4 regions of the Streptomyces sp. NBC_01275 genome follow, and region 2 is predicted to be linked to each of the others. Evidence: riboswitches for the same ligand, from Rfam matches in the RefSeq annotation. Region 2 holds a riboswitch; each other region holds the start of a gene.

The links. Region 2 has a riboswitch for cyclic di-AMP ahead of OG562_RS25415 (transglycosylase SLT domain-containing protein). Riboswitches for the same ligand answer to the same signal wherever they lie in the genome.
Region 1: another riboswitch for cyclic di-AMP. It lies ahead of OG562_RS19940 (M23 family metallopeptidase); the one in region 2 lies ahead of OG562_RS25415 (transglycosylase SLT domain-containing protein).
Region 3: another riboswitch for cyclic di-AMP. It lies ahead of OG562_RS26520 (C40 family peptidase); the one in region 2 lies ahead of OG562_RS25415 (transglycosylase SLT domain-containing protein).
Region 4: another riboswitch for cyclic di-AMP. It lies ahead of OG562_RS32025 (M23 family metallopeptidase); the one in region 2 lies ahead of OG562_RS25415 (transglycosylase SLT domain-containing protein).

The regions. Positions count from the first base shown of each region.
Region 1 is NZ_JAPEOZ010000001.1:4,556,014-4,561,025, forward strand. It holds gene OG562_RS19930 (PrsW family intramembrane metalloprotease) at 1-705, shown strand, start outside; gene OG562_RS19935 (aldo/keto reductase) at 731-1,675, opposite strand; gene OG562_RS19940 (M23 family metallopeptidase) at 1,836-2,858, opposite strand; cyclic di-AMP (ydaO/yuaA leader) riboswitch at 2,866-3,025, opposite strand; tRNA gene OG562_RS19945 (tRNA-Met) at 3,328-3,401, opposite strand; gene OG562_RS19950 (dihydrofolate reductase family protein) at 3,422-4,564, opposite strand; gene OG562_RS19955 (MarR family winged helix-turn-helix transcriptional regulator) at 4,633-5,012, shown strand, end outside.
Region 2 is NZ_JAPEOZ010000001.1:5,748,547-5,753,558, reverse strand. It holds gene OG562_RS25425 (DUF2092 domain-containing protein) at 1-24, opposite strand, end outside; gene OG562_RS25420 (polyprenyl synthetase family protein) at 382-1,392, opposite strand; cyclic di-AMP (ydaO/yuaA leader) riboswitch at 1,789-2,016, shown strand; gene OG562_RS25415 (transglycosylase SLT domain-containing protein) at 2,022-2,501, shown strand; gene OG562_RS25410 (HAD family hydrolase) at 2,577-3,401, opposite strand; gene OG562_RS25405 (GNAT family N-acetyltransferase) at 3,659-4,723, shown strand; gene OG562_RS25400 (glycosyltransferase family 2 protein) at 4,759-5,012, shown strand, end outside.
Region 3 is NZ_JAPEOZ010000001.1:5,977,247-5,982,258, reverse strand. It holds gene pcrA (DNA helicase PcrA) at 1-2,353, opposite strand, end outside; cyclic di-AMP (ydaO/yuaA leader) riboswitch at 2,583-2,754, shown strand; gene OG562_RS26520 (C40 family peptidase) at 2,792-3,931, shown strand; gene OG562_RS26515 (tellurite resistance/C4-dicarboxylate transporter family protein) at 4,082-5,012, shown strand, end outside.
Region 4 is NZ_JAPEOZ010000001.1:7,212,376-7,217,387, reverse strand. It holds gene OG562_RS32035 (HPr family phosphocarrier protein) at 81-362, shown strand; gene OG562_RS32030 (GntR family transcriptional regulator) at 523-1,218, opposite strand; gene OG562_RS32025 (M23 family metallopeptidase) at 1,405-2,145, opposite strand; cyclic di-AMP (ydaO/yuaA leader) riboswitch at 2,160-2,358, opposite strand; gene OG562_RS32020 (pitrilysin family protein) at 2,560-3,948, opposite strand; gene OG562_RS32015 (pitrilysin family protein) at 3,945-5,012, opposite strand, start outside.

The DNA of each region.
Region 1 (5,012 bases), 1.2 Mb from region 2:
ATGGGCATGCACGCCCTGTGGAACGGCTCCTCGACGTTCGGCGAGTTCGGGTTCTTCGCGGTGTACGGGGCGTTCATGGTGCCCGCGTTCGGGCTGCTGACCTGGCTGGTGGTGTGGACGCGCCAACGTGAGCTGCGCACCGTGCGCGAGGAGCTGCCCGCCTACACGGCCGCCGGCTGGCTCAGCCCGGCCGAGCCGTACGCGCTGGGCTCGATGCGGGCACGGCGGCTGGCCCGCGAGTACGCCCAGCAGCGCCTGGGCCGGCCGGCGGCGCAGGCGGTGGCGCAGTACGAGGCGTACGCGACCTCCCTGGCGTTTCTGCGGCACCGCGGGCGACAGGGGCGGGCCGACGCCGACTTCGTCGTACGGGAACGGGAGTTGCTGAACGAGCTGTGGCGCCGCAGGGAGCTGGCGCGGCCCGCGCTGGACCATGCAGCGTGGATGACGGCTCCACCGGTACGGGTGGCTGTGCCGGCGACGCCCTGGCCGGTGTACGGGGCGGTGTACGGGACGCACGGGATGCACGGGGCTCCTGGACCGCACGGGATGCACGGGGCTCCTGGGCCGCACGGGGTGCACGACCCGGCGCAGGGACCCGGCCCTGGCCCCGGACAGGGCTACGGGTACGGCTACGGGTACGGGTACGGGTACGGGTACGGATATCCGGCGGCGCAGCACCCCAGCTACAACCCCTACCAGTCGTAGGGGATGCAGCTGGTCGTACGGACCGCTACGCCGACGCCTCCGTCAACTTCTCGAGTTCGGCCTGCGTCAGCTCCAGCTCCGCCACGCCCAGCAGCGCCGGCAGCTGCTCGACCGTACGGGCGGACGCGATCGGCGCGGCGATCGTCGGCTGGGCCGCGAGCCAGGCCAGGGCCACCGTGGCGACCTGGGTGTCGTGGGCCTGGGCGATCTCGTCCAGGGCGGTGAGGACCTTCTGGCCCCGCTCGGAGTCGAGGTGCTTGGCCGCGCCGGAGGCCCGCGGGCTCTCCACCGTCGTACCGGGCCGGTACTTGCCGGTGAGGAAGCCGGAGGCCAGCGCGTAGTACGGGACGGCGGCGAGGCCGGAGGCGGCGGCGAGGTCCTGCAGCTCGCCCTCGTAGGTGTCGCGTGAGACCAGGTTGTAGTGGGGCTGGAGGGCGACGTAGCGGGCCAGGCCCTCGCGGTCGGAGAACTCCAGGGACGCCCGCAGCCGCTCCGGGGAGATGTTGGAGGCCGCGATGTGCCGCACCTTGCCCGCCTTCACCAGGTCGTCCAGCGCGCCGACGATCTCCTCGACCGGGACCTCGGGCTTGTCGAAGTGGGTGTAGTAGAGGTCGATGCGGTCGGTGTCCAGGCGACGCAGGGATGCGTCGGCGGCGGCCTTGATGTTCGCGGCGGTCAGGCCCGGGAACTCGGGGTGCTGGCTGACCTTGGTGGCGATCACGATGTCGTCGCGGTTGCCGCGCGCCTTGATCCACTTGCCGATGACGGTCTCGGACTCACCGCCCTGATGGCCCTCGATCCACGCCGAGTAGGAGTCGGCGGTGTCGATGAAGTTGCCGCCGGCGTCCGCGTAGGCGTCGAGGACGGCGAGGGAGGCGGCCTCGTCGGCGGTCCAGCCGAAGACGTTGCCGCCGAGGGAGAGCGGGAAGACCTTGAGGTCGGAGGAGCCGAGCTGGCGAAGAGAAGTCATGCTTTGGATCAACGCCGTGCCGGAGAGGCCCATTCCGTGCACTGTACGAAGAACGTGTGAACAGCACGAGGGGACCGGCAGACGGAACCGGCAGCCCTGACGTCGGGGGGGTGTCGTCAGGGCTGCCGGGGTTCCAACGGGCGGGGGAGACCCTTACGGGTCAGGGGTTGAGGCCCTTGCTCCGCAGCCAGGACATGGGGTCGATGCCGTCGGCGCTGCCGTTCGGGTGGACCTCGAGGTGGAGGTGGGCGCCGGTGACGTTCCCGGTGGCGCCGACGCGGCCGATGACGTCGCCCGTGCCGACCTTCTGGCCGACACTGACGCTGATCGACGACTGGTGGCAGAACCACAGCTCGGTTCCGTCGTCCAGAGTCAGGATGGTGCGGTAGCCGTAGGAACCGGCCCAGCCCGCCTCGGTGACGGTCCCGCTGTGGACGGCCTTGATGAGGGTGCCCGTGGGCGCGGCGAAGTCGAGGCCGGTGTGGTACCCGGACGACCAGAGCGAGCCGGCCTGACCGAAGGTCGAGGTGATGGTGTACGAGGAGGTCGGCAGCGTGTACTGCTTGGCCAGCTCGGCCAGGCGCGCGGCCTCGGCCTTCTTCTTGGCCTCCGCTTCCGCCTTCTCCTTCGCGGCCGCGGCCTTGGCCTTGGCTTCCTTCTCGGCCTTGGCGGTCGCGGCGGCCTCTGCCTTGGCGGCGGCGACCTTGGCCTTCGCCTCGATCTGCGTCTGCTGCGACTCGGCCTGCGCCATGATCCGGCTGCGCAGCGCCTCGCCGGCGTCGGCGGCGCCGCCCTGGGCGGTGTCGTCGGACTCGGTGCCGAAGCTGCTGAGGGCGGGCGCGGGCTCCGGGGGGGCGTCGTCCTCCGTGAGAAGGCCGCCCACCGAGGGGAGGTCGGGCATGGAGATGGAGACCGGCGCCTTGCCGGTGTTGGCGCTGGCCATGCCGCCCGCGCTGACGGCGGCTATGACGCCGACGCCGAGGACGGTGGAGCTGCGGGCGAACCCGCCGCCGCGCTGCTTGGCGACGCGGTGCTTGCCGCGTACCGGGCGAACGGACTCCGCGGTGGGGTTCCATTCCTCCCAGGGGCCCTCGTCGGTGCGGTAGGTGCCGAAGCCGAAGGTCTCGGGGGAACGCTGGCCCGGCACGAACGGGGCTTCTGGGGCAGGCGGGTTGGACGCCACGCGGGCGTACTCCTTTCCTTCCGTCGCCTACCGGGTTAGCTGACGGGTTCGGAGCGGGAAGGTCTCCTACGCGCGTATACCGGCCGTTGCCACACGGCGGCTTCCGCGAGATTCACCCCAAGGTGGTGGTTCCCCGGTTCCCTTGCGGGATTCGGCAGTGCGCACGGAGCCGACTCTTGTGTCGGCTGGGACGACCGCGCTGCGTTATCGAACGTTAATAGACCTAGGGGTGGGTTTCCAAGCTGTTCCCCTTGATCAACAACATTCATGGCCTGGACTTTCAGGCCATGACCGGTGAAAAACGGGCGAGTTGACCTCACCTCGGGAACGCTTCAGCAGTCACACGCGTTTTGATGGTGACTCAGCTGTTATGCGCAGGGCGGTCGAGCGGTCACGAGGGGTGACGACATGAGGAAGGCAAACAAACCGAGGGCCGGAACCCTTTCGGATTCCGGCCCTCGGCCTTCAGTAGCGGGGACAGGATTTGAACCTGCGACCTCTGGGTTATGAGCCCAGCGAGCTACCGAGCTGCTCCACCCCGCGTCGTTGTTGACTTAACTGTATCACCCGCTCAGGTGCAGGTTCGCCACCTGCGCCCGCTCCTCGTATTCCGGGAGTACGACGACGTCGACGCCCTCGGCCGCGAGGAGCCCGGTGCCGTCCGCCTCCGTGACGAAGGTGTTGGGCTCCCGCCAGGCCGTGACGACCCGGCGCACGCCCGCGTCGAGGATGAGACGGGCGCAGGGGGTGGGGCGGGAGGAGCGGTGCGCGCAGGGCTCCAGGCTGCTGTAGACGGTGGCGCCGGGCAGCCGGGGGTCGGCGGGGTCGAGCTTGGCGAGGGCGGCCTCCTCGGCGTGCACGACCGGGTCGCCGGCCTCCCGGGAGTGGCCGCGCGCCAGCTCCGTGCCGTCGGCGGCCACGATCACCGCGCCGACGCTGAAGGCGGTCCGCGAGGGAGGACACTCGGCCGCGAGATCGCAGGCCAGGGCCAGCCAGCGGCGGTCGGCCGCGGAGGGGAGCGGGCCGGCGCCGGGGGCGGTGGGCTCGTAGCGCATGAGGACCACGTCCTCGATCCGCCGGGTCTCGGTCAGGCGCAGGCGTCCGCCCTGGTAGCCGCCCGGGCCGAAGAGGCGGGGCGCGTCCGGGTCGCCCACGAGGAGCGGGGCGAGGACGAGCTGGAGTTCGTCGGCGAGGCCCTGCTGGAGCAATTGGGTGTGGATGGTTCCGCCGCCCTCGACCATGAGCCGGCGTACGCCGCGCTCGGCGTGGAGGTGCTCGAGGAGCCGCCGCCAGTCCAGTTCGGGGCCGAGGGGGACGACATCGGCGGCGAGCCCCAGCGACCGGGCCCGGACCGCGCCCTTCTCGGTCGTGTACACGACCTTCTCGCCGCCCGTGTGCCAGAACTTCGCCGCCGGGTCGAGGTCGCCGGAGCCGCTGACGGTGACCTTCAGGGGGTACTCCGCCTTCCCGGCCGCCACCCGTACGGTGCGCCGCTCGGGGGAGTTCACCAGCAGCCGGGGGTTGTCGGCGCGGATGGTGCCGGCGCCGACGAGGATCGCGTCGACGCCGGCCCGCACCTCGTCGACCCGGTCGAAGTCGGCGGGGCTGGAGAGCAGCAGGCGCTCGGGGGAGGTGTCGTCGAGGTAGCCGTCGAGGGAGACGGCGGCGGACAGCAGGACGTACGGGTACAGGTACGGGTACGACATCGGCGCGGCTCTCCAGGAACGACGGCAGGGTCTTGGTTCAAGTTTGAAACAAACCTACACTGGGTGGCATGACGACCCGCTGGCTCACCCCCGAGGAGCAGCGCGCCTGGCGCGCGTACATCGCCGCGACGCACCTCCTGGAGGACGCGATCGACCGACAGCTCCAGCAGGACGCCGGCATGCCCCACCTGTACTACTCCATCCTCGCCAATCTCTCCGAGACGCCGGAGCGTCAGCTGCGTATGACCGACCTGGCCGAGCGGACGAAGATCACCCGCAGTCGACTGACGTACGCGGTGACGCGGCTGGAGAAGGACGGGCTGGTCCGGCGGGAGAACTGCCGGTGGGACAAGCGGGGCAGCGTCGCCGTCCTGACCGACGAGGGGATGGCCGTACTGGAACGGACCGCCCCGGGCCATGTCGAGACCGTGCGGGACTCGCTGTTCGC
Region 2 (5,012 bases):
GTCGTCGGATGCGTTCGGTGCCATGTGTGCCTTACCTCCGTCGTCGGCGGCGGCCGGTCATCTCACGTTGAACGTCCCCACCCCGAGCCGCCATTCTCACCCGAATCGGTGAGGAGTGGTGTTTTCCGCGATTCCCATCTCACCAAATCCCACCGGAGGAAGCGTCAGACCGAGGACTCAACTCCGCGTACGCCTGCGGTATGACATGGCGGCGGAGTTGGGCGGTCGACCCGTAGGGGGCGGGCACAGGGTGCGGAGGTCCGGAGACGCCGGGCGCGGAGGTCCGGAAGCACAGGGTGAGGAGCTCCGGAGGCGCCGGGCGCGGGGGGACGAAGTCCCCGCCGGGGCAGGCCCGGGCCGGCCCGGTCGTGACCGGACCGGTCAGCCGGCTCGGTGGACCACCGCGTCGCAGAGTTCCAGCAGCGCCGCCTTCGCGTCGCACTCCGGCAACGGCGCCAACGCGGCGCGGGCGTCCTTCGCGTACCGGACCGTGTCCCGGCGGGCCTGCTCCAGCGCGGGGTGGGCCCGGAAGGCGGCCACCGCCTCCGCGAGCTTGGCGTCGTCGCCGAGGTCGGAGTCCAGGAGCTCGCACAGGGCGATGTCCTCCGGGAGTTCCAGCCGCGCGGCCCGCTCCCGCAGTCGTAGCACCGGGAGGGTCGGGACGCCCTCGCGCAGGTCCGTGCCCGGCGTCTTGCCGGACTCATGGGAGTCGGACGCGATGTCCAGGACGTCGTCCGCCAGCTGGAAGGCGACCCCGAGCCGCTCCCCGTACTGGGTCAGCACGTCCACGACCGTCTCGTCGGCGCCCGACATCATCGCGCCGAACCGGCAGGACACCGCCACCAGCGAGCCGGTCTTGCCGCCGAGGACGTCCAGGTAGTGCTCCACGGGGTCGCGGCCGTCCACCGGCCCCGCGGTCTCCAGGATCTGTCCGGTGACCAGCCGCTCGAACGCCTCGGCCTGCACCCGCACCGCCTCGGGCCCGAGGTCGGCCAGGATGTGCGAGGCACGGGCGAAGAGGAAGTCGCCGGTGAGCACGGCGACCGAGTTGCCCCAGCGGGTGTTCGCGCTCGGCACCCCCCGCCGCACCTCGGCCTCGTCCATCACGTCGTCGTGGTACAGCGTGGCCAGATGGGTCAGTTCCACGACCACCGCGGACGGCACGATCCCCGGCGCGTACGGGTCGCCGAACCGCGCCGCGAGCATCACGAGCAGGGGACGGAACCGCTTCCCGCCCGCCCGCAGCAGGTGCTGGGCCGCCTCCGTGATGAACGGAACCTCACTCTTGGTTGCCTCGAGCAAGCCCTCCTCGACAGCCGCCAACCCGGCCTGGACATCGGCTTCCAGAACCTGGTCCCGCACGCTCAGCCCGAACGGCTCGACGACGGTCACGAGGGGTCTCCTGTCTGCTGGTGTCTACGGGCGATTACGCGGTTTGTCGATAGGTCTCTGCGCTCACTCAAGGCTCACTCAAGTCAGCGTATCCGGTCACGTTTCGATCACCGACAGCCCCCACGTCCACCCGCTCGACCAATTAACTATGACTTGAGTTTATTGACCGATTTACCACTCTTGCGCCCCGTGGTGAGTTGAGTCACGCGTACCCGCCCCGCACCGCCTCCACCCCTACCGAGCCTCCCCCGGTTCCCGCCGTGCCGCAAACGCCAGTTGAAGCTTTGCAGTACCAAAGGATCAAGCACCCCATACGCCCCAGACCAAGGTCAATAGGGCTGATCTGTGAATCCGGTACTTGTTCCGGACATGTGCTCTCGCATACGTTCCCGGCCTGTCGGGCGGACGCCGAATCCTGCCGCCGCCCGGACCACCTACTAGAACGCTCGGCAGGAGCGGGGGAACCAGGTAAGTCGCCGTACTGAATATTTTCGACATCTCCAGTTTTTACGGTTGATTCGGACATACCGGTACGGCTTGGGGTGAAGTCGTGTCCGTCAGGGCGCGGCCGGGCAGCTCCCGCCCGAACCCGACAGCTCACCTCGCAGGCGAAGGAGAGGAACTTCGTCATGCCCGCTGCCGCTCAGCCGCGCCGCAACCGTCTCTTCCGCACCCTCGCCGTCGCCGGCACCGGTGCGGCCGTGCTCGCCCTCCCGCTCATCGGCGCGACCAGCGCCTCCGCCGCCACGACGGCGACCACCGCCGCGACCGTCACGACCGCCGGGTACACCAACAACCTCGACGGCTGGATCCGCGAGTCGCTCGCGATCATGGCCCAGAAGGGCATCCCGGGCACGTACAACGGCATCTACCGCAACGTCATGCGCGAGTCGTCGGGCAACCCGAACGCAGTCAACCTCTGGGACTCCAACGCGGCCGCGGGCACCCCGTCCAAGGGCCTGCTCCAGGTCATCGACCCGACCTTCCTCGCCTACCACGTGGCGGGCACATCCTTCAACCCGTACGACCCGGTAGCGAACATCACCGCCGCCTGCAACTACGCGGCCGCGCGGTACGGCTCGATCGACAACGTCTTCGGCGCGTACTGACACCCGCTTCCGCTGCTTCCGCTGCTTCCGTGCGAAGTCGTCAGCGGATCCGCAAAGCCGCGGAGCCGCGGAGCCTTAAGCAAACAACCGTTCGAGGACGATGGCCACGCCGTCGTCCTCGTTCGACGTCGTCACCTCGTCGGCCACCGCCTTGAGCTCGGGGTGGGCGTTGGCCATCGCGACGCCGTGGGCGGCCCAGTCGAACATCGGGATGTCGTTCGGCATGTCGCCGAAGGCGAGGGTGTCCTCGGGCCGCAGACCGAGGTGCTCGGCGGCCAGGGCCAGCCCCGTCGCCTTGGTGATGCCGCAGGGCTGGAGCTCGACCGTGCCGGGACCCGACATGGTCACGGTGGCCAGCGAGCCGACCACCGAGCGGGCGGTGGCCGCCAACTCGTCGTCGGACAGCCCGGGATGGCGCAGCAGCACCTTGCTGATCGGCTCGCACCACAGGTCGTCGCGCGAGCCGACGCGCAGCGCGGGCAGCGTCGGGTGCGGCATCAGATAGCCCGGCTCGATGAGCGTCAGCCCGTCGACGCCGTCCTGGTCGACGGCCGCGTACACCTGCCCGACCTCGGCCTCGATCTTGCCGAGCGCGGTCTCGGCGAGTTCCCGGTCCAGGGTGACCGACCACAGCAGACGGTCCGCGCCGGCGTCGTACAACTGCGCGCCCTGTCCGCACACCGCGAGCCCGCCGCCGCGCAGGTTGTCCAGCAGCGGGCGGACCCGGGGCGCCGGCCGTCCGGTCACGACCAGATGGCAGGCGCCGGCCGCCCTCACCCGCGCGAGCACGTCGAGCGACCGGTCGGAGAAGGTGTCGTCGCCGCGGAGCAGCGTTCCGTCCAGGTCGGTGGCGATGAGCGAGTACGCGGTGCGCGGGGCATATGCGATGGGTGCGGCCATGATCAGAGAATACGGATCCCACGCCCCACGGGTTCGACGCGAACCGGACGACGGCCAGGTCCTGTCCGGTTCTGCCAACTCCCCTTTAAAAGAAACAGCTTTCTGACACATCGCCGGGTAGCGGACGGTTAAAGGCCTCTGCACCAGTTGGCAACAACATGCGACGCTACCTACCGCGACGCCCTGATGGAGCGGTACCGTCCAGGTGTCCAGGGGGACTTGATCGGGGGGTCAGGTTGAGCAGTGGGCGCATTCGTGTGCTGAGGCCGGAAGGCCTCGGCGAGGGGGAGAGGGAGCGGTGGCGCGCGCTGCGCGCCGCGTCGACGCTGCCGCGCAACCCCTTCATGGAACCGGAGTTCACCGACACAGTGGGCCGCGTGCGGGCACGCGCGCGGGTGGCGGTGGTGTACGAGGGGCGCGAGCCGGTCGGCTTCCTGCCCCATGAGCGGGGCCCGCTCGGCCAGGGCCAGGCCCTCGCGTACGGCGTCTCGGACGCGCAGGGCGCCGTACTGAGCCCGGGACTCGGTCTGAACGCCGAGGAACTGATGCGGGCGTGCTCCCTGTCGAGCTTCGCCTTCGACAACCTGGAGGCGGAACAAGGGCTGTTCGCCCGCCACACCGCCGCGGAGTACGCCTCCTACGTCATCGACGTGGCAAAGGGGTACGAGACCTACGAGTCCGTACTGCGCGCCCAGTCGCCGAAGTTCCTGAAGACGACCCTCGCCAAGGAGCGCCGGCTCGGCCGCCAGGTCGGCGACCTGCGGTTCGTGTTCGACGAACGCGACCCGGCCGCACTGCGCACGCTCATGGCGTGGAAGTCCGCGCAGTACCGCAGGACCGGCCGCCGGGACCGGTTCGCGCAGGAGTGGATCACCCGGCTCGTGAACCTGCTCCACGAGACACGCGCTCCCGAGTGCGCCGGCACGCTCTCCGTCCTCTACGCCGGCGACCGACCGATCGCCGCGCACTTCGGCCTGCGTTCGGCGACCGTCCTGGCGTGCTGGTTCCCGTCGTACGACCCGGAGTTCTCGAAGTTCTCGCCGGGCCTGGTGCTGCATCTACGGATGGCCGAGGCGGCCGCCTCCGAGGGCATCGGCCTGCTCGACCTGGGACGGGGCGCGGCCGAGTACAAGGACTCGCTGAGGACCGGGGAGCTTCCCGTGTACGAGGGGGCGTGGACGCGTCCGGGGGCGGGCGCCGCGCTCTACTGGCTCAGCCGTGAACCGTCCCGCCGCGCACACCACTTCGTGCGCAACCGGCCGAGGCTCGCGGCGGCGGCCGCACGGACCCTGAAGAGCGCGGGCCGGCTGCGCCGTTCCTGACGGTCATGGAAACGGTCATGAAACGAGGGGGGTTCATGTCCCGCGCGACGCATGCTCGGCAGGAGACAGAGCGGGAGATCCAGAGGTTCCTCGACATCGGGCCCGTGCAGATCGCCGAGCTCGAACTGGACGAGGGCGGTCTGCTCAGACCCGGGCCGGGCAGCCCGCCCGTCGCGCACGGCGAGGTGTTCGTGCTGGTCAGGCAGGGTGGGCGACCGATCGGCACGCTGCTCGGGCAGGTGCCCGAGGGGGCCGATCCGAAGACGGTCCTCACCCGGCTCGCCACACG
Region 3 (5,012 bases), 230 kb from region 2:
CGGCCAGCGCGACGACCGGCTTCTCCGCCGCGCCCCTGCGTGTGGCGAAGCCGGACGCGCCCGACGCCGACGAGCGCGAGCGGGACGACGACAGCGAGGCCGCGATCCCGGACGCCGGACCGGAGGACACCGGGGCCGTCGCGCCGGTCCGCTTCCAGTCCAGATGCTGCGCCGGGATCTCCTCCAGGAAACGCGACGGCGGGTTGTACGACGGCTGCCCCCATGCGCTGCGCAGCGCCGACCGGGTCAGATACAGCCGCTCCCGCGCGCGCGTGATGCCGACGTACGCCAGACGGCGCTCCTCCTCCAGCTCCTTGGCCTGGCCGAGGGCGCGCATGTGCGGGAACACGCCGTCCTCCATGCCGGTGAGGAAGACGACCGGGAACTCCAGGCCCTTGGCGGTGTGCAGGGTCATGAGCGTGATGACGCCCGAGCCGTCCTGCTCCTCGTCGGGGATCTGGTCGGAGTCGGCGACCAGGGCGACCCGCTCCAGGAAGGCGGCGAGCCCGGCGGGCGTCTCGCTCTCGCCCTCCCCCTCCCCGGACTCCTGCTCGAACTCCAGGGCCACAGAGGCGAGTTCCTGAAGGTTCTCGATGCGGGTCTCGTCCTGTGGGTCCGTCGAGTTCTGCAACTCGGCCAGATAACCGGTGTGTTCGAAGATCGCTTGGAGCACGGTCGCCGGGCCGGCCCCGGACTCGACGATCGTACGGAGGTCCTCCATCAGCGTGTTGAACCGCTTGACGGCGTTCGTCGACCGCGCGGCCATGCCGTACGCCTCGTCGACGCGCTTCAAAGCCTGCGGGAAGCTGATCTTCTCGCGCTGGGACAGGGCGTCGATCATCGCCTCGGCGCGCTCGCCGATGCCGCGCTTGGGCACGTTGAGGATGCGACGCAGCGGGACCGAGTCCTCCGGGTTGGCGAGCACGCGCAGGTAGGCCAGGACGTCCCGGACCTCCTTGCGCTCGTAGAAACGGACGCCGCCGACGACCTTGTAGGGCAGGCCTACGCGGATGAAGATCTCTTCGAAGACACGGGACTGGGCGTTCGTACGGTAGAAGACCGCGACGTCGCCGGCCTTCGCGTCGCCCGCGTCGGTGAGACGGTCTATCTCCTCGGCGACGAACTGGGCCTCGTCGTGCTCGGTGTCGGCGACATAGCCGGTGATGCGCGCGCCCGCGCCCGCGTTGGTCCACAGGTTCTTCGGGCGGCGGGACTCGTTGCGCTCGATGACCGCGTTGGCGGCACTCAGAATCGTCTGCGTGGAGCGGTAGTTCTGCTCGAGGAGGATCGTCGTCGCGTCCGGGTAGTCCTCCTCGAACTGGAGGATGTTGCGGATCGTCGCGCCCCGGAAGGCGTAGATCGACTGGTCTGCGTCACCGACGACGCACAGCTCGGCGGGCGGCACGTCGTGCTCGCTGGGCGGTACGTCGACCGGGTGCTCCGCGCTGCCGACCAGTTCCCGCACGAGGGAGTACTGGGCGTGGTTGGTGTCCTGGTACTCGTCGACGAGGACATGGCGGAAGCGGCGGCGGTAGTGCTCGGCGACGTCCGGGAAGGCGCGCAGCAGATTGACCGTCGTCATGATCAGGTCGTCGAAGTCGAGGGCGTTCGCCTCGCGGAGACGGGACTGGTACATGGCGTAGGCCTGGGCGAGGGTCTTCTCGAAGCCGTCGCCGGCCTGGGCGGCGAAGTCCTCCTCGTCGATCAGCTCGTTCTTCAGGTTGCTGATCTTGGCGCTGAAGGACTTGGGCGGGAAGCGCTTGGGGTCGAGGTCCAGGTCACGGCAGACCAGGGCCATCAGACGCTTGGAGTCGGCCGCGTCGTAGATCGAGAAGGAGGAGGTGAAGCCGAGCTTCTTCGACTCGCGCCGCAGGATGCGCACGCACGCGCTGTGGAAGGTCATCACCCACATCGCGTTCGCACGCGGGCCGACGAGCTGCTCGACGCGCTCCTTCATCTCGCCCGCGGCCTTGTTGGTGAAGGTGATCGCGAGGATCTGGCCCGGGTGGACGCTGCGCTCGGCGAGCAGATGGGCGATGCGGTGGGTCAGCACGCGCGTCTTGCCGGAGCCTGCGCCGGCGACGATGAGCAGCGGGGCGCCGGCGTGGACGACGGCCGCGCGCTGGTTGTCGTTCAGCCCCTCCAGGAGCGCGGCCGCGTCGATCGCCGGGCGCGGGGCGCCGTCGCGGTAGTAGGCGTCCCGGTCCGGAGGCACGTCGAACTTCCCGCCGAACAGATCGTCCGGAACCTGCTCCGGTACGTGATCGTCCTCGGGCGGCGGCGGGGGCTCCCCCTCGTGGCCGCGAGGGCCCTGGAGGTCCGCCAGGAAGCTGTCGTCAAAGAGGCTGCTCATCGCTCTCCGAGTTTAGAGGGCCGCACTGACAACCGGCCGCCGTCCCGAAAACATCCCCCCTCACCTTCCGAGGTGGCCTTATCACCAACCGTGACCGCTTACCCGGCTTTCGTCGAAGGTCACGAAAATGTATCGGGCATATCACCCACCAACCTTCACACGAGCCACACGAGTTGGTTACCGTTTCGAGCAGGCCGTACGACCCCCACCGGCGAACGTCGCCGGGCCGCGCGGCCTTCCGCCGAGTCCGGCGCGCCCCCTCGCGGCAGCCGGAGCCGGGAACCCACCGTGACTCTGGGTGAGTCGGCCTGCCTTCCGCTCAAGGACGGGCCGTAGGGCAACCCTTCCGAACCACCCGCCCGAACCCGAGCCAACCCGGTAGGCGGATCACGGAAGGAGTCGCCTCCCTTGGCGTCGCAGCACCGCAAGCCACGCCTCATGGGCACGCGCGCAGCAGGCACCCGTCCCCCCGCTCTCGCCACTGCCGCCCTCACCTCCGTCGCCCTGCTCTCCCAGACGGCGAACGCCGCCCCCTCCGGCGACGGCGCGCCGAGTCTGGAGGAGGTCGAGAAGAAGGTCGACGACCTCTACCGTCGGGCGGAGTCGACGACCGAGAACCACAACGCCGCCAAGGAGAAGACGACCAAGCAGCGCCGGCGCGCCGACGGCCTCCTCGACGACGTCGCGCAGCGCACCCAGAAACTCAACGAGACACGGGAGCAGCAGGGTTCCTTCGCCGCCGCCCAGTACCGCACCGGCGTCTCCGCGCCCGACACGGCGACCTTCCTGCCCGCGGACACCCCGCAGCACTACGTCGACCAGACCCAGCCGAGCCTCGAGGCGCTGACCGACACGCAGAGCGACCTCAAGGCTGCCAAGTCCACCGTCCAGAAGAAGCTCGGCGACGCGCGCGTGCTGCTGTCCCAGCTGGCGACCCAGGAGAAGGCGCGGCTCGCGGCGATCGAGCAGCAGAAACAGGAGGAGGCCGCACGCCAGGCGGCGGAGCTGGCGCAGCGGCAGGCGGCGGAGCTGGCGCAGCGGCAGGCGGCGGCGGAACAGGCCGCCGCGCAGCGGGAGAGCGCCGACTCGACGAGCGCGGGCGCGGGCGTGAGCACGGGCGCTGGCACTGGCACTGGCACTGGCACTGGCACTGGCACTGGCACTGGCACGAGTACGGGCACGCCCGCCCCTGCCCCCGCCCCCGCCGACTCCTCGTACACCACCAAGGCCGAGAAGGCGCTCGCCTTCGCCCGCGCGCAGATCGGCAAGCCGTACGTGTGGGGCGCGACCGGACCCGACTCCTACGACTGCTCCGGGCTCACCCAGGCCGCCTGGAAGGCCGCGGGCGTCACCCTCCCGCGCACCGCCTACGACCAGGCCAACGCCGGCGCCGGCATCTCTCTCACCGACGCGCAACCCGGTGACCTGGTCTTCTTCTACGACGACGTCAGCCAGGTCGGCGTCTACATCGGCAACGGCATGATGATCCACGCCCCGAAGCCCGGCGGCTACGTCCGCGAGGAGTCGATCTACTACGACGGCGAGTCGGGCATCCACAGCGTGGTGCGGCCGGCCTGAGGGCACGCGCGGGCACCGGCGGGTTCCCGAAGGCACGCGCGCGTAGACGGTTACCTGAGGGCACGCGCGCGTAGAGGTGCGTCTTCCGCGTTTTCCCACCCCTCGCGTGTGCCCCTCGTATGCCGCAGCGTCCTCTTTAGCATCAGCCGCATGCCCGTCTTCTCCCCCCACCGCCTCCTGCTCCGCGTCCGGCGGGCGCAGCGTCCCCCGGCGGCCGGCGCCGCCGTGCTGGCGACCGCGATCCTGTCGGTGGGCCTGCGGCTGACGGGCCACGAGGCCCTGTCCCGCATCTCCCTGGCGCTGGCCGGCGCAGCGTGGCTGGCGCTGGGCGCGGACTTCGTCGTACGGCTGTTGTGGGAGCGTGAGCGGTGGCTGGCGGAGGCCGGGACGCCGGGGGCGCTCACCGCCGTGGCCGCGACGACGGTCCTCGGCACGCGTGTCTCGGCCCTCGGCCGGCAGTCCCTCGCGGAGGCGCTGCTGGCACTGGCGGCGGCGCTGTGGCCGGTGCTGCTGGCGGTCGTCGTACGGCACTGGCGGCGGCGTATGCGCGGGGCGGTGTTCCTGTGCTGTGTAGCCACGCAGGGGCTCGCCGTGCTGGCCGCCGCCCTCGCCCGGGCGGAGGCGACGGCCTGGCTCGCGCACACCGCGCTCGTGCTGTTCTGGCTGGGGCTGGTGCTCTACTGCCTCGCGCTGGCCCGCTTCGACCGGCGGCAGATCGCCGAGGGCGCCGGGGACCAGTGGGTGGCGGGCGGCGCGCTCGCCATCTCGGCGCTCGCCGGGGCGACGCTACTCGACGCCGAGGGCGGGGGCCTGTACCTGTGGAACGCCGACGACCGGGGCGTCCTGCGCTCGGTGACCGTCGCACTGCTGGTGCTCGACCTGGTCTGTTACGCCGTCCTCCTGGCCGCCGAGGTGCGGTGGCCGCGGCCGTACTACGACGTGTGCCGCTGGGCGACCGTGTTCCCGATGGGGATGACGGCGACGGCGACGCTCTCCGTGGCCGCGGCCGTCGACGTGCCATGGCTGAAGGGGCCGGGGCGGGTGCTGCTGTGGGTCGCGGTGGCGGCGTGGCTGACGGTCG
Region 4 (5,012 bases), 1.5 Mb from region 2:
GGTTCACACGGACCCTCCCTCACACGCTTCACGTGTGGAACACTGGTCTAGACAACCTGAACACCGAAGGGCAGCATCACATGGCTGAGCGCCGCGTCAACGTCGGCTGGGCCGAGGGCCTTCACGCCCGCCCCGCTTCCATCTTCGTCCGGGCCGCCACGGCCGCAGGCATCCCGGTGACGATCGCCAAGGCCGACGGCAACCCCGTCAACGCGGCCTCCATGCTGGCCGTTCTCGGCCTGGGCGCCCAGGGCGGCGAGGAGATCGTCCTCGCCTCCGAGGCCGAGGGCGCGGACGCGTCGCTCGACCGACTGGCGAAGCTGGTCGCCGAGGGTCTCGAGGAACTCCCCGAGACCGTCTGAGCGGGAAATCGACGGTTGCGGCGGCCTTGACCTCAAAGACATCGCGCCGCAACTCCGAAGGGCTCGTCCGAATTATCGGGCGGGCCCTTTGCATTTCCCTTCAACGGGCAGCATAAATAGCGCCCCGCGAATTATCTTCTCTTTGTATACGGCCCTCGTGTTAATGACGCAGGCCCGTCATGTTTACGGGATGTTGCGAAGTCCTCACACGGTCCTGGCGGTCGGCTCCGGCGGAAAAGCGCAGCCGGTGCGCGGCCGTCGCGCGCTCGGTGTGCAGCGCCGTGATCGCCCGCGCACGCTCCCCGTCGCCGCGCGCCACCGCGTCCACGATCGCGCCGTGCTCCGCCCAGGACTCCACGGGGTTGGCCGGCGCCTCGATCGCGTACATCCAGGCGATCTTGTGGCGCAGCTGGGTCAGCGTCGACGTCAGGGCGTGGCTGCCGGAGGCCTGGGCGAGCGTCTCGTGGAACCAGCTGCCCAGCGAGCGCAGATCCTCGCTGTTGCCCCTCCGGGCGCGTTCCTGGCCCAGCCGGACGAGCCCGCGCAGCACCTTGAGATGGGCCTCGGTGCGGCGCTGGGCGGCCCGGGAGGCGCCGAGCGGCTCCAGCAGCATGCGCATCTCCAGCAGGTCGGCGGCCTCCTGCTCGGTCGGCTCGGCGACGCACGCGCCCGCGTGCCGCCGCGTCACGACGAAGCCCTCCGCCTCCAGCGTGCGCAGCGCCTCTCTGACCGGAACGCGGGAAACGCCGTAGCGGCGGGCGAGGAGTTCCTCGGTGAGGCGGCTGCCGCGCTCGTAGACACCCGCGACGATGTCGTCCCGGATGGCCGTGCACACCGAGTGCGCCGGAATACGCATGACGGACCTCCGCCTTAATCCCCGTGAAACGTCGACGATTGACGTGTTCAGTGACTCTATTGCAATGAGCGGGAATTTCCGATGGCGGGCCGGAATCCAGGGATATTTTTTGGACAGCAGGGCCTCGGAAACGACGAAAGCCCCGGCCACGGGGGCCGGGGCTCGACGATCTGTCGCCGAACGTCGTCAGAGGTTCACGCCGTGCGTGCGGAGGTAGGCGACGGGGTCGATGTCCGAGCCGTACTCCGCCGTCGTGCGGGCCTCGAAGTGCAGATGCGGGCCGGTGACGTTGCCGGTCGCGCCGGACAGGCCGATCTGCTGGCCGGGGGTGACCTGCTGGCCCACCGAGACGCCGATGGACGACAGATGGCCGTACTGGGTGTACGTGCCGTCGTTCATCTTGACGACCACCTGATTGCCGTACGACCCTCCCCAGCCGGCCTCGACGACGGTGCCCAGGCCGACCGCGTGCACCGAAGTGCCGCTCGCGGCGTGGAAGTCGATGCCGGTGTGGCTGCCGGAGGACCACAGCGAACTGCTGGCGTGGTAGCCGGTGGAGACGTAGGAGCCGGTGATCGGCAGCACGAAGGCGTTGAGCCGCTTGCGCTCGGCCTCACGGGCCGCACGCACGCGTGCCTCGCGCTCCTCCACGGCCTTCTTGGCGGCCGCCTCGCGCGCGGCCTCCTCGTAGGCGGCCTTCATCTGCACGGCGACCTGGTCGTCGATCTGCTCGGCGACGGCTTCGCCGGCGGTGACGACGGGGATCAGCCCGGTCTGCTCGGGGGTGGGCTCGGCCGCGAGGGCCGGGGAGGCGACGGTGGCGACGACGCCGGTGGTGGTGAGCGCCGCGACGCCCGCCGCGCGGGCGGTGGTGCGCTTCATCCGGCTGGGCCGACGGTGCTTCCCGGGGGCGCAGGTGAACGCCATGAAGTCGGGGGTGTCCTTTCCTTCCCTCTCGCCTACCGGGTTAGCTGACGGGTTCGGAGCAGGAAGGTCTCCTACGGGCGCCCTCGCGACCTGCGCGGGCGTCCGATTCACCCCAGGGACTTCTGGGCCCCTCCAGCCGCGAACGCGGCGACAGGAGGGAGGGTCCCCGGCTCCCCTGGCTCGCGCCATGCGGGGACTCGGCGATGACTGTCCGCTGCCGCGGATGCGGCGCACTGCCTGACGAACAGCCCGGACGAAGCTAAGCGGGGCGGCTCCCCATCCCCAAGCCGATGACGGGTTTTGTAGCGCATCCCACAGGGCAGACGGGCAACCTCCGCCCCAATTCGGACATCTGAGGGCCCTGGTGACGCTTCCGTCGACCAGGGCCCCACACGCGCGTGCCGCCGCTTCGGCCTACTCCGCGGCGACGACCTTCACTTCGCCGAGACCGAGCGCCTCGACCGGCTCCTTGATCTGCGCGGCGTCGCCGACGAGGACGGTCACCAGACGGTCCACGGGGAAGGCGCTCACGGCCGCCGCGGTGGCCTCCACCGTGCCGGTCGCGGCGAGTTGCCGGTACAGCGTCGCCTGGAAGTCGTCGGGCAGGTACTGCTCGACCTGGTCGGCCAGCGTGCCGGCGACGGCTGCGGCGGTCTCGTACTTCAGCGGCGCCACACCGACCAGGTTCTGCACGGCCACGTCGCGTTCGGCGTCGGTCAGTCCCTCGGCGGCGAGGGTGCGCAGCACCTTCCAGAGGTCGTCCAGGGCGGGACCGGTGTTCGGGGTGTCGACGGAGCCGCTGATGGCGAGCATCGCGGCGCCCGTGCCGTCCGGCGCGGACCGCAGGACCTGCCCGAACGCCCGCACGCCGTAGGTGTAGCCCTTCTCCTCGCGCAGGACGCGGTCCAGGCGGGAGGTGAGGGTGCCGCCGAGGCAGTACGTGCCGAGGACCTGGGCGGGCCACACGCGGTCGTGCCGGTCGGCGCCGATCCGGCCGATCAGCACCTGCGTCTGGACGGCGCCGGGGCGGTCCACGATGACGACCCGTCCGGTGTCGTCGGCGGTCACCGGCGGCACCGGCCGCGGCTGGGCCGAGGAGCCCGTCCAGGCGCCCAGCGTGTCGCCGAGGAGCGCCTCCAGCTCGATGCCGGTGAGGTCGCCGACGACCACGGCGGTGGCCGTGGACGGGCGAACGTGCCTCTCGTAGAAGGCGCGTACGGCCGCGGCGTCGATCTTCTCGACGGTCTCCGCGGTGCCCTGGCGGGGGCGCGACATGCGCGCGGTGGCCGGGAACAGCTCCTTGGAGAGCTCCTTGGCGGCGCGCCGGGAGGGGTTGGCCAGCTCGTGCGGGATCTCGTCCAGGCGGTTGCGGACGAGGCGCTCGATCTCGCTGTCGGCGAACGCGGGCGCCCTGAGGGCGTCGGCGAGCAGGCCGAGCGCCTTGGCCAGGCGCGAGGCCGGGACTTCGAGGCTGAGGCGGACGCCGGGGTGGTCGGCGTGCATGTCGAGGGTGGCGCCGCAGCGCTCCAGCTCGGCGGCGAACTCCTCGGCGGAGTGCTTGTCGGTGCCCTCGGAGAAGGCCCGCGCCATGATCGTGGCGACGCCGTCGAGGCCGGCCGGCTCGGCGTCCAAGGGCGCGTCGAGGAGGACCTCGACGGCGACGACCTGCTGGCCGGGGCGGTGGCAGTGCAGGACCGTCAGGCCGTTGTCCAGCGCGGCGCGCTCGGGCGCCGGGAACGCCCACGGCCTGGCCTCGCCCGCCTGGGGCTGGGGGTGGAAGTCCATCGTGGCGAGCTCGGTCACTGCGCCGCCTCCTCGTTCTCGTCCTGGTCGGCGGGGGCTTCGGCGGCGGTCGGCTCGTAGACGAGCACCGCGCGGTTGTCGGGGCGCAGTCGGGCCTTGGCGACCTCCCGCACCTCCTCGGGCGTGATGTCCAGGACCCGCTGGACGGCGGTCAGGGCGAGCTGCGGGTCGCCGAACAGGACGGCGAACCGGCACAGTTCGTCCGCGCGGCCGGCGACCGTGCCGAGCCGGTCCAGCCACTCGCGCTCCAACTGGGCCTGGGCGCGCTCCATCTCCTCGGCCGTGGGGCCCTCCTCGGCGAACCGGGCGAGCTCCTCGTCGATGGCGGCCTCGATCACGGGCACCTCGACGTCGCCGGAGGTCTTCACGTCCAGCCAGCCCAGGGAGGGCGCGCCGGCCAGCCGCAGCAGGCCGAACCCGGCCGCGACGGCCGTACGGTCGCGGCGCACGAGCCGGTTGTACAGGCGGGAGGACTCGCCGCCGCCGAGGACGGTGAGCGCCAGGTCGGCCGCGTCCGACGCGCGCGTGCCGTCCTGCGGCAGGCGGTAGGCGGCCATCAGGGCGCGGGCCGGGACCTCCTCCTCGACGACCTCGCGCAGCTGCTCGCCGATGACGTCGGGCAGCGAGCCGTCCCGGGGCTCGGGCTTGCCGTCGTGGCCGGGGATGGAGCCGAAGTACTTCTCGATCCAGGCGAGCGTCTGCGCGGAGTCGATGTCGCCGACGACCGACAGGACCGCGTTGTTGGGCGCGTAGTACGTGCGGAAGAACGCGCGCGCGTCCTCCAGGGTCGCCGCGTCCAGGTCGGTCATGGAGCCGATCGGCGTGTGGTGGTAGGGGTGGCCGTCCGGGTAGGCGAGGGCGGTCAGCTTCTCGAACGCCGTGCCGTAGGGGACGTTGTCGTAGCGCTGGCGGCGCTCGTTCTTCACGACGTCGCGCTGGTTCTCCATGGACTCGTCGTCCAGGGCCGCCAGCAGAGAGCCCATGCGGTCGGCCTCCAGCCAGAGGGCGAGCTCCAACTGGTGAGCGGGCATGGTCTCGAAGTAGTTGGTGCGCTCGAAGCTGGT